DNA from 2 places in the Nocardiopsis sp. LDBS0036 genome. Region 2 is predicted to be linked to the other one. Evidence: riboswitches for the same ligand, from Rfam matches in the RefSeq annotation. Region 2 holds a riboswitch; the other holds the start of a gene.
The links. A riboswitch is a leader RNA that binds a small molecule or an ion and turns the genes downstream of it on or off. The one in region 2 is predicted to bind glycine.
Positions count from the first base shown of each region.

Region 1 (5,503 bases), 1.3 Mb from region 2:
CGCTACCGCACCGGTGACATCGCCAGCCGGGATTCGAACGGTTACATTACCTATATCGGTCGATCCGACGATGTGTTCAAGGCCTCAGATTACCGCATCTCACCATTCGAACTCGAAAGCGTTCTGGTCGAGCACGAATACGTGGTCGAGGCGGCCGTCGTTCCCTCCCCCGACCCGCTGCGGCTGGCGGTGGCCAAGGCGTACGTGGCCCTGGCCGAGGGGGTGGCCCCCGACGCCGAGACCGCGCGGTCGATCCTGGCCCACGCGCGCGAGCGCCTGTCACCGCACCAGAGGGTGCGCCGCCTGGAGTTCGGTGAGCTGCCCAAGACCGTCTCCGGTAAGATCCGTCGCGTGCAGCTGCGTCGGGCCGAGGCCGAGCGCGGCACGGTCGCCGACGGCGCGCGCAACCCGCGCGAGTACTGGGAGGAGGACCTCCCGGGGTTGGAGCGGTGACCGACCGGGCTCCGGAGCCGCCCCCGACGGAAATGGCCGCGGGAACCGGGAGAATTCCGTCTCACGCAATGAGACGCTTTTCGGCACCCGAAACCGGTGTGGTGTTTTCTGTCACGCGAACCGTGCCGGCCGACGCGGCAGCGGAGCGCCGAACCGTCCGCGCTACTGTTTTCATAAGACGGTTTTCGTGGCGACAGCGGAAAACACGACAGACGGGACCCGAGGGGAACACCATGCCGAGCACCAACGACACCCGGGTGGCCAGTTACAAGCCGCTCATCGCGCCCCGGGACCTGCTGGCCGAGCTCCCGCTGGGCGCCGAGCGCAGCGCCCTGGTCGAGGAGTCCCGCGCCGAGGTCAAGCGGGTGCTGGACGGAGAGGACGACCGCCTGCTGGTCGTCGTGGGCCCCTGCTCGGTGCACGACCCCGAGTCCGCCATGGACTACGCCCGCCGCCTGAAGGAGCTGGTGCCCTCCCTGCGCGACGAGCTGTGCGTCGTGATGCGCGTGTACTTCGAGAAGCCGCGTACCACCGTCGGCTGGAAGGGCCTGATCAACGACCCCGGCCTGGACGACACCTACGACGTGCACCGGGGCCTGCGCACCGCGCGCAAGCTGCTGCTGGACATCAACGCGCTCGGGCTGCCCGCCGGGACCGAGTTCCTCGACCCCATCACCCCGCAGTACATCGCCGACGTCGTCTCCTGGGGCGCGATCGGGGCGCGCACCACCGAGAGCCAGGTGCACCGCCAGCTGAGCAGCGGCCTGAGCACGCCCGTGGGCTTCAAGAACGGCACCGACGGCGACGTCCAGGTGGCCGTGGACGCGGTCGGCGCCGCCGCCGCCTCGCACACCTTCTTCGGTATCGACCCCACCGGCGCCGGTTCGGTGGTCGTCACCGAGGGCAACCCGGACTGCCACGTCATCCTGCGCGGCGGCCGCAGCGGCCCCAACTTCGGCGCCGGGCAGGTCAACGCCGCCCTGGACGTCATCGAGGGCGCCGGGCTGCCCCGCCGCCTGATGATCGACGCCAGCCACGCCAACAGCGGCAAGGACCACACCCGCCAGCCCGGTGTGGCCGCCGCGATCGCCGCCCAGGTCGCCGAGGGCCAGACGGGCGTCATCGGCGTGATGCTGGAGAGCTTCATCGTCGAGGGGGCCCAGAAGCTGGGCGACCCCGCCGCCCTGACCTACGGCCAGTCGATCACCGACAAGTGCATGGGCTGGGAGACCACCGGCGAGGTGCTGACCCAGCTGGCCGAGGCCGTGCGCCAGCGCCGCAAGGCCTAGCGGGTGGTCTTGGGACCTCCGCTTCGCTGAGGCCCGTCCAGGAACGGACTCTCCTGCGCGCGTCGGCCCGCTCCCGTGACGGGGGCGGGCCGACGCGCGTCGCGGGCCCCGCGGCGCTCAGGCGGTGCGCCCCTCCTCGGGCAGGACCTCCAGCTCCACGAGCATCTCCCGTCCCAGGGACTCGGCCAGCTCGGCGTCCTCGTCCCCCTCCGGTTCGACGCGCAGCGCGAACGTGTACAGGTCCTCGCCGCGCTCGACCCAGCCGACCCACCAGCCCGGCGCGGGGTCGGCCTCCCGGCCCCGCCCGGCCTTGGCGTGGAGGGCGTAGCCGTCGCCCTCCTCCAGGAGGGCGAGTGCGCGCACCGCCTCCTGGTGCGCGTCGTCCACGGGCAGTTCGTCGCGGGCCAGCCTGGCCAGGAAGGCGGTCTGCTCCATCGCGGAGATCTCCAGCGGCCCCTCCAGCCAGAAGCGGTCCAGCGCGTTCGCGTCGCCCACCGAACGGTTGCCGTAGTCCAGCCGGTCCACCCAGGCCGCCATCGGCCCGTGCCCGACCCGGCGGGCCACCTCCTGGTAGACGGGGACGTTCGAGTCGGGCAGGGCCTCGCGCGGGGCCGTGTCCCGCTCCCGCCGGTCGGCGGACCGGGATCCGCCCCCGTGGGGCACCACCTCGTCCACGTCCCCGACCGCGCCCGTCTGGAGCCCCACCAGTGTGCTGACGAGGTCGAAGGTGGACGCGGGGACCGCGCGCTCGCGGGCCCGCTCCGGACCCACCACGGTCGCCTCCCGCTCCATCACGTCGTGGAGCACGAAGGCGCCCTCCACACCCGCGTCGGCGAACACCGCCTCCAGGTCCTCGCGCTCGACGGCGGCCACGTCGCCCCGCGTCAGGGGCGGGGGCCCGGCCTCCGCCCCCTCCCGGGCGTGCCCATCCGGCTCCCGCGGTCCGTCCACGGCCCCGGCGCACCCCGTGCCCGCGGCCAGGGACAGGACGCATCCGGCCGCGAGCGAGCGCGCCGTCCTCCCGGTGTCGGTTCGCATCCGTCTCCCTCCCCGGTCGGTACTCTCCGCACACGCTAATCCCCGCGTTCCCGCTCCAGGGTGGAGGCGGACGGAGTGTCGAAGACCGGAGGGGGCGCGCCGGACACGGCGCGGACGGCGCGCGACGGCGCCGCTCACGGGCGCCGCGCGGGAGCTCCCGCGCGGCACCGGGCACCCTTGGGCGCCGTTCACGGCCGCTGCTAGGCTGAACGTGTTGCTGACCCCGTACGGGAGAGTGCCCGCGTATCCAGCGCGGGCCGCCGAAGGAGCAATCCCTCCCCGAAGACAACCTCTCAGGCACAGCGGACCGTACGGGCGAGACCACTCTGGAAAGCAGGGACAGCCGTCCCTCGCCGAAGGTGCAAGCCGCGCCGAGCGCGCGGCGAAGCTCTCAGGCACAGATGACAGAGGGGGAGGATGGCAACGCCACGCACGTCACGACGCCCATCCTCTCGGGAGTGCCCATGTCAGATGCCGCATCCGCGCCGCGCGCGACAGCGCTGCGCGAGGTCCACGAGAAGGCCGGCGCCACCCTCGTCGACTTCGCCGGGTGGCTCATGCCGCTGCGCTACGGCAGCGAGACCGCCGAGCACCGTGCGGTGCGCGAGGCCGCGGGCCTGTTCGACCTCTCCCACATGGGCGAGATCCGGCTGACCGGCCCGCAGGCCGCCCAGGCCCTCGACCACGCGCTGGTCGGCCACCTGTCCCAGGTCAAGGTGGGGCGCGCCCGCTACTCCATGATCACCGCCGAGGACGGCGGTGTCCTGGACGACCTCATCGTCTACCGGCTCCGCGAGGACGAGTACCTCGTCGTGGCCAACGCCGCCAACACCGCGGTCGTCGCCCCGGCCCTGGCCGAGCGGGCCGCGGGCTTCGACGTCGAGGTCCGCGACGAGTCGGCCGAGTACGCGCTGATCGCCGTCCAGGGGCCCCGCGCCGTCGACGTCCTGGCTCCGCTGACCGACGCCGACCTGGACGGCATCCGCTACTACGCCGGGTACGAGCACACCGTCGCCGGCGAGCCCGTCCTGCTCGCCCGTACCGGCTACACCGGTGAGGACGGCTTCGAGATCTTCGTCAGCCCCGCGGACAGGGCCCCCAAGGTGTGGGATGCCCTCATGGCCGAGGGTGAGCGGCACGGCCTCGTCCCCGCCGGGCTCTCCGCGCGCGACACCCTGCGCATGGAGGCCGGGATGCCGCTGTACGGGCAGGAGCTGACCGCCGACCTCACCCCCTTCGACGCCGGTCTGGGCCGGGTCGTGAAGTTCGACAAGGGCGACTTCGTGGGCCGCGCGGCCCTGGAGGAGGCCTCCCGCTCCTCCCGCCCCCGCCGCCTCATCGGCCTCGTCGCGCGCGGGCGCCGCCCGCTGCGCCAGGGCCAGGAGGTCCTGCGCGACGGCACCCCCGTCGGAACCATCACCAGCGGCGCGCCCTCGCCCACCCTGGGCCGCCCCATCGCCATGGCCTACGTGGACGGCGACCTCGACACCTCGACCGGCGCGTTCACCGTGGACGTGCGCGGGCGGGGCGAGGACGTCGACGTGGTCGAGCTGCCGTTCTACAAGCGGCAGTCGTAGGAGCAGGGGCCTTCACACCCCGAAGGCCCGCACGCCCCGGCGCGGCGGGATCCCCACACAGGGGACCCGCACGCACGGGGCGCGACCGGGCGTAGGCCGGGCCGGGCAGCCGTACGGGCGCGCGGCAGGAAAATGGAACACCTCCAAGGAGAGTTGAAGTGAGCGTTCCCACGGAGCTGGGTTACACCGCCAAACACGAGTGGGTCGTGGTCGAGGACGGGATCGCCACCGTCGGGATCACCTCGTTCGCCGCCGAGTCCCTGGGCGACATCGTCTACGTCGAGGTGCCCGAGGTCGGCAGCGAGGTGACCGCGGACGAGCCGTGCGGCGAGGTGGAGTCCACCAAGTCCGTCAGCGACGTCTACTCGCCCGTGAGCGGTGAGGTCACCGAGGTCAACGCGATCCTGGAGAACGAGCCCGAGACCATCAACTCCTCGCCCTTCGAGGACGGTTGGCTGTTCAGGGCCCGGATCTCCGAGGAGCCCACCGACCTTCTCTCCGCCGAGGAGTACACCAAGCTGACCGAAGGCGAGGAGTAGGCCCCCGATGGCTACTGACAACACGCTCAACCAGACGCTGGGCGAACTGGACCCCGAGGTGGCGGCCGCGGTCGACGCGGAGCTGGCCCGCCAGCGCGACACCCTGGAGATGATCGCCTCGGAGAACTTCGCCCCCCAGGCGGTGATCGAGGCCCAGGGCACCGTCCTGACCAACAAGTACGCGGAAGGGTACCCGGGCCGCCGCTACTACGGCGGGTGCGAGCACGTCGACGTCGTCGAGCAGCTCGCCATCGACCGCGCCAAGGCGCTGTTCGGCGCCGAGCACGCCAACGTGCAGCCGCACTCGGGCGCGCAGGCCAACACGGCCGTGTACTTCGCGCTGCTCAAGCCGGGTGACACCATCCTGGGCCTGGACCTGGCCCACGGCGGCCACCTGACCCACGGCATGAAGATCAACTACTCCGGCAAGATCCTCAACGCGGTGGCCTACCACGTGCGCGACGAGGACGGCACCGTCGACTACGACGAGGTCGAGGCGCTCGCCGAGGAGCACCGGCCCAAGATGATCGTCGCCGGGTGGTCGGCCTACCCGCGCCAGCTGGACTTCGCCCGCTTCCGCAAGATCGCGGACTCGGTCGGCGCGCTC
Region 1 covers NZ_CP141103.1:5,537,820-5,543,322, reverse strand. Annotated here, with positions in the region: gene UIS43_RS23755 (AMP-binding protein) at 1-453, shown strand, start outside; gene UIS43_RS23750 (3-deoxy-7-phosphoheptulonate synthase) at 687-1,742, shown strand; gene UIS43_RS23745 (penicillin-binding transpeptidase domain-containing protein) at 1,860-2,780, opposite strand; glycine riboswitch at 2,999-3,100, shown strand; gene gcvT (glycine cleavage system aminomethyltransferase GcvT) at 3,245-4,357, shown strand; gene gcvH (glycine cleavage system protein GcvH) at 4,516-4,896, shown strand; gene glyA (serine hydroxymethyltransferase) at 4,904-5,503, shown strand, end outside.
Region 1: linked by a shared signal. The riboswitch ahead of gcvT (glycine cleavage system aminomethyltransferase GcvT) and the one ahead of gcvP (aminomethyl-transferring glycine dehydrogenase) in region 2 are both predicted to bind glycine.

Region 2 (5,503 bases):
GGTGAACATCACCGGCCTCAGCGACGGCATCTTCTACGCCCAGCTGGTCTTCAGCAACGGTGTGGAGGTGAGCGCGCGCCCCTCCGACTCGATCGCCCTGGCGTTACGGACGGGCACGCCCATCTACGCGCACGAGGACGTGATCGACGAGGCCGGGATGCCCATCCCGGACGAGCAGGAGGACCAGGTCGAGGCGTTCCGGGAGTTCCTGGACAACATCTCGCCCGAGGACTTCGGCAGGCGCACGGAGTAGTCCGGTGACGCACGTGCACTCCCCCGGGGCCCGCGCCCAGGCGCGGGTCCCGTGCCGCTGCGGTGGCGCGGGCCGGGGAGGACACGCCCCGACCTGCGGCTTCACCCGTGGAGCCGGTGATAGATTGGGTAACGGAAGTGGTCGTAATGATCAGGGCCGAAACCCCCGGGTGCGCGTCGGGCGCCAACGGGGAGGCCCCGGCACACCGGCGCCGCGCGCACTTGGCGACGCGCCGCGTGGTGTCGTTGACGCTGCCGGTCGGCCGTCCTACCTTCAGTGCAGTGGAACCCACGGCGCACCCGTTCCCTGAGTGGACATCCCCTGTCGAGACCGCCGTGGGACGAGAAGCCGGAGGTCGGCGTGGCGGTAGCGAGCGGCAAGCGGGATCCCCATGACAGGCGGTCCGCGCTGCGGCTAGCGGGGCAGCAGGGCCTACTGTGCGAAGAAGACTTGGTGGCGCTGCCTATGGACGTCGGGTATCGGGGCCCCGCGGCGTGTACGGCCGCCGGGATCAGCTACCGCCAGCTCGACTACTGGGCCAGGACCGGCCTGGTGGAGCCGAGCGTGCTCACCGGAGCCCACAACGCCCCCCTGTACAGCCTCCCCGACATCCTGCTGCTCAAGGTCGCCAAACGGCTCCTGGACACCGGGATATCCCTCCAGCAGATCCGCACCGCGGTCGACCACCTGCGCGGCCGTCCCGCCCCCGACCTGGCCCGCATCACCCTCATGAGCGACGGCGTCAGCGTCTACGAGTGCACCTCCCCGGAGGAGGTCGTGGACCTCATGCAGCGCGGGCAGGGCATGTTCGGACTGGCGCTGGGCAACGTCTGGCGCGAGGTGGAGGAGGCCCTGGGCGTGGTGCCCGCGGAGGAGCGGGCCGACCTGCCCGCCGCCGCGCCCCAGCCCGTGGACGAGCTGGCCAGGCGCCGCCGGGAGCGCCGTACCGGCTGAGACCGACAGGCGCCGCCCCCAGCCCCGGGGCGGCCGTGTGTCGGCAGGGGGCGCGGGTGCTTCGGGGCCGCGGTTATTTGGACGAACCTCCAGGTTCTGGGTGTGATGTGGGCGAAACGCCTGCCCGGAAGAGCCGCCCGGGGCAGCCATCGAGTACGGTCGTAGTCACAACAGGGATGAAAACCGACATTCACCCTGCTTGTACACACGTACAGATCGTCAGCTGGCTGTCGACACCGCGCGAGAGAGACCCCGCAACGGGGCGCCGACGGGGCAATACTCCCCAGTAACCTCTCAGGCACCATGGACCGCGTGGAGGAGGCCGCTCTGAAGCCTGGGCGCCGTCGTGCCCGGTGACAGAGGGGGAGACCGTGAGGAACACCGCCGACCCGACTCGGCCCTGTCACCAGGAGGTCTCCGTGCCAGACCAGCCCGTGCACACCCCCGGCGCACCCGCCCGGGTGTTCGCCGACCGCCACATCGGCCCCACGCCCGCCGAGGTCCAGGAGATGCTCAAGGCGGTCGGCTACGGCTCCACCGCCGAACTCATGGCCGACGCCGTGCCCGAGTCCATCCTCACCGGCCCCGGCCGCAGCGCGCCGCTTGACCTGCCCCCGGCGCTGAGCGAGGCCGAGGCCCTGGCCGAGCTGCGCGACCTGGCCTCCCGCAACCAGGTGCGCACCTCGCTGATCGGCCAGGGCTACTACGGCACCCTCACCCCGCCGGTCATCCTGCGCAACATCATGGAGAACCCCGCCTGGTACACGGCCTACACGCCCTACCAGCCCGAGATCTCCCAGGGCCGCCTGGAGGCCCTGCTCAACTTCCAGACCATGGTCTCGGACCTGACCGGCCTGCCCGTCTCGGGCTCCTCCCTGCTCGACGAGGCCACCGCCGCCGCCGAGGCCATGACCCTGGCCCGCCGCGCCTCCAAGAGCAGGGCCGACGTCTTCGTCGTCGACGCCGACGTCTTCCCCCAGACCCTGCACGTGCTGCGCACCCGCGCCGAACCCCTCGGCATCGAGGTCGTGGTCGCCGACCTGTCGCAGGGCCTGCCCGAGGGCGACGCCTTCGGCGTCCTGGTGCAGTACCCGGCCTCCAGCGGCGCCGTGCGCGACCCGGGCCGGGTCATCGCCCAGGCCCACGAACGCGGCGCCCTCGCGGTGGTGGCCGCCGACATCCTGGCCCTGACGCTGCTGCGCAGCCCCGGCGACCTGGGCGCCGACATCGCCGTCGGCTCCACCCAGCGCTTCGGCGTCCCGCTCGGCTTCGGCGGCCCGCACGCCGGTTACATGTCCGTGGGCGAGAAGCTGCGCCGCCAGCTGCCCGGCCGCCTGGTCGGCGTCTCGGTGGACAACGCGGGCAAGCCCGCCTACCGGCTGGCGCTCCAGACCCGCGAGCAGCACATCCGCCGCGAGAAGGCCACCAGCAACATCTGCACCGCGCAGGTCCTGCTCGCCGTCATGGCCGGGATGTACGCCGTCTACCACGGTCCCGACGGCCTGCGCGCGATCGCCCGCCAGGTGCACACCCGCACCGCCGCCCTGGCCGACGCCCTCGCCGAGCGCGGCTTCGAGGTCCTGCACCGGGCCTACTTCGACACCCTGCGCGTGCGCGTGCCCAGTGCCGCCCGGGTCGTGGAGTCCGCCCTGGAGGCCGGGTACAACCTGCTGGCCGCGGACGAGTACACGGTCGGCGTGAGCGTGGACGAGACCACCACCGAGGCCGACCTGGAGAAGGTCCTGGCCGCCTTCGGCGAGGCCGAGCGCGGCTCCTCGCGCGTGCGCCTGAGCGTGGACGAGGACGCCGACCGCCTCCCCGCCGAGCTGGCCCGCCAGGTGGACTACCTCACCCACCCGGTGTTCGGCACCCACCGCAGCGAGACCTCGCTGCTGCGCTACATGCGCCGCCTCTCCGACCGCGACCTGGCCCTGGACCGCACGATGATCCCGCTGGGCTCGTGCACCATGAAGCTCAACGCCACGGCGGAGATGGAGCCCGTCACCTGGCCCGAGTTCGCCGGGCTGCACCCGCTGGCGCCGCTGGACCAGGCCGCCGGGAGCGTGACCCTGATCCGCCAGCTGGAGGCCTGGCTGGCCGAGGTCACCGGCTACGACGCGGTGTCCCTCCAGCCCAACGCCGGGTCCCAGGGCGAGTTCGCCGGGCTGCTGGCCATCCGCGGCTACCACCGCTCGCGCGGCGAGGCCCACCGCGACGTGTGCCTGATCCCCAGCTCCGCGCACGGCACCAACGCCGCCAGCGCCGTGATGGCCGGTATGCGCGTGGCCGTGGTGGCCTGCGACGACAACGGCAACGTCGACCTGGAGGACCTGCGCGCCAAGACCGGCAAGCACGCCGACGACCTGGCCGCCATCATGATCACCTACCCGTCCACGCACGGCGTGTACGAGGACACCGTCACCGAGGTGTGCCGCCTGGTCCACGAGGCGGGCGGACAGGTGTACGTGGACGGCGCCAACCTCAACGCGCTGCTGGGCTGGGCCAAGCCGGGCGAGTTCGGGGCCGACGTCAGCCACCTCAACCTGCACAAGACCTTCTGCATCCCGCACGGCGGCGGCGGTCCGGGCGTGGGCCCGGTCGCGGTCCGCTCGCACCTGGCCGGTTTCCTGCCCAACCACCCGGGCCAGCCCGAGGCGGGCCCGCACACGGGGGTCGGACCGGTCTCGGCGGCCCCGTTCGGCTCGGCGGGCATCCTGCCCATCTCCTGGGCCTACGTGCGCATGATGGGCGAGGAGGGGCTGCGCTCAGCCACCGAGGTCGCCGTGCTGTCGGCGAACTACCTGGCCAAGCGGCTGGAGCCCTACTTCCCGGTGCTCTACACCGGTGCGGGCGGTCTGGTGGCGCACGAGTGCGTCGTGGACATCCGCCCGCTCCAGAAGGCCAGCGGCATCAGCAACGAGGACCTCGCCAAGCGGCTCATGGACTACGGCTTCCACGCGCCGACGATGTCGTTCCCGGTCAACGGCACCCTGATGGTGGAGCCGACCGAGAGCGAGAACCTCGCCGAGCTGGACCGCTTCGTGGAGGCGATGGTCGCGATCCGCGGCGAGATCGACAAGGTGGCCTCGGGGGAGTGGGACGCGCAGGACAACCCGCTGCGCAACGCCCCGCACACCGCTGAGGCGGTGACCGCGGACGAGTGGTCGCACGGCTACACGCGCGCCGAGGCGGCCTACCCGCTGGCGTCGCTGCGCACGGACAAGTACTGGCCCCCGGTCGGCCGGATCGACCAGGCCTACGGTGACCGCAACCTGGTCTGCTCCTGCCCGCCGCCGGAGGCCTTCGAGCTGTAGGGCGGCCCGGGCCGCGGGAAGGGGCACCGGTCCGAGGACCGGCGCCCCTTCCCTGTTGTCCCTTTGTAGATCTACGTCGTAAAAGTCCGTTTTGTTCTCTACCTCGGCAGGAGAGGGGTGAAGAGCGGGGCGTGCCCACCGGTCGCGGCGCGGGTCCCCGGTCCCCGGCCGCCGCAGGCGTTAGAGTTGCGGCGACACGGATCGCGTTCCCACCACGCGGACCGCCACCCCGCCACCCCCATGGAAAGCGGAGAGCATGACCACGACGTCCGGACCTTCCGCGCGCTCTGGCCCCGCCGACCCGCCCCCGGCCACCGATCCCCGGGACACGGACGAGGCGCAGGCGCCGACCGGGCAGGGCGCCGCCGAACTGTGCGACCAGGCCCAGGACCTCGCCGGGAGCGGCCACCTCAAACGCGCGGCCAGGCTCTACCAGCAGGCGGTGGCCGCCAACCCCCACCCGCGGGTGCAGGCCCGCGCCCTGCTCGGCCTGGCCGTGGTCGAGGACCAGCGGGGAGACCTGGCCGCCGCCCGTGAGGCCGCCCGCCGCGCCCTGGCCACCGGCGACCCGCGCTACGCCCCGCGCGCCGCCTACCACCTGGCGCTCTCCCTCGAACAGGACGGCGACCACGCCGAGGCCGACCGCGTCTGGCGCCGCCTGCTCGACCTGGGCGGGGCCGACTACACGGCCGTGGCGCACTACGGGCTGGCCCGCTCCGCCGAGGGGCGCGGCGACACCGGCGGGGCCGAGGAGCACTGGGAGGCGGCGCTGGCCCTGCCGTCCGACCCCGGTTCGCTCGGCCGCCTGCACGCGGCCACCGTCGTGGACGCCTCCCGCGACCTGGCCGAACGCCTGCTGGGGCGGGGGCTGCCGGGCGCCGCCGCGGCCGCGGTCGAACGCGGCCTGTCGGTCGCCGACGACCCGGGCCTGCGCCTGCTGCGCGCCGCCACCCACCTGGAGCACGCCATCGCCGACGTCGGC
Region 2 covers NZ_CP141103.1:286,424-291,926, forward strand. Annotated here, with positions in the region: gene UIS43_RS01060 (bifunctional nuclease family protein) at 1-253, shown strand, start outside; gene UIS43_RS01065 (MerR family transcriptional regulator) at 719-1,207, shown strand; glycine riboswitch at 1,439-1,528, shown strand; gene gcvP (aminomethyl-transferring glycine dehydrogenase) at 1,627-4,521, shown strand; gene UIS43_RS01075 (lipopolysaccharide assembly protein LapB) at 4,778-5,503, shown strand, end outside.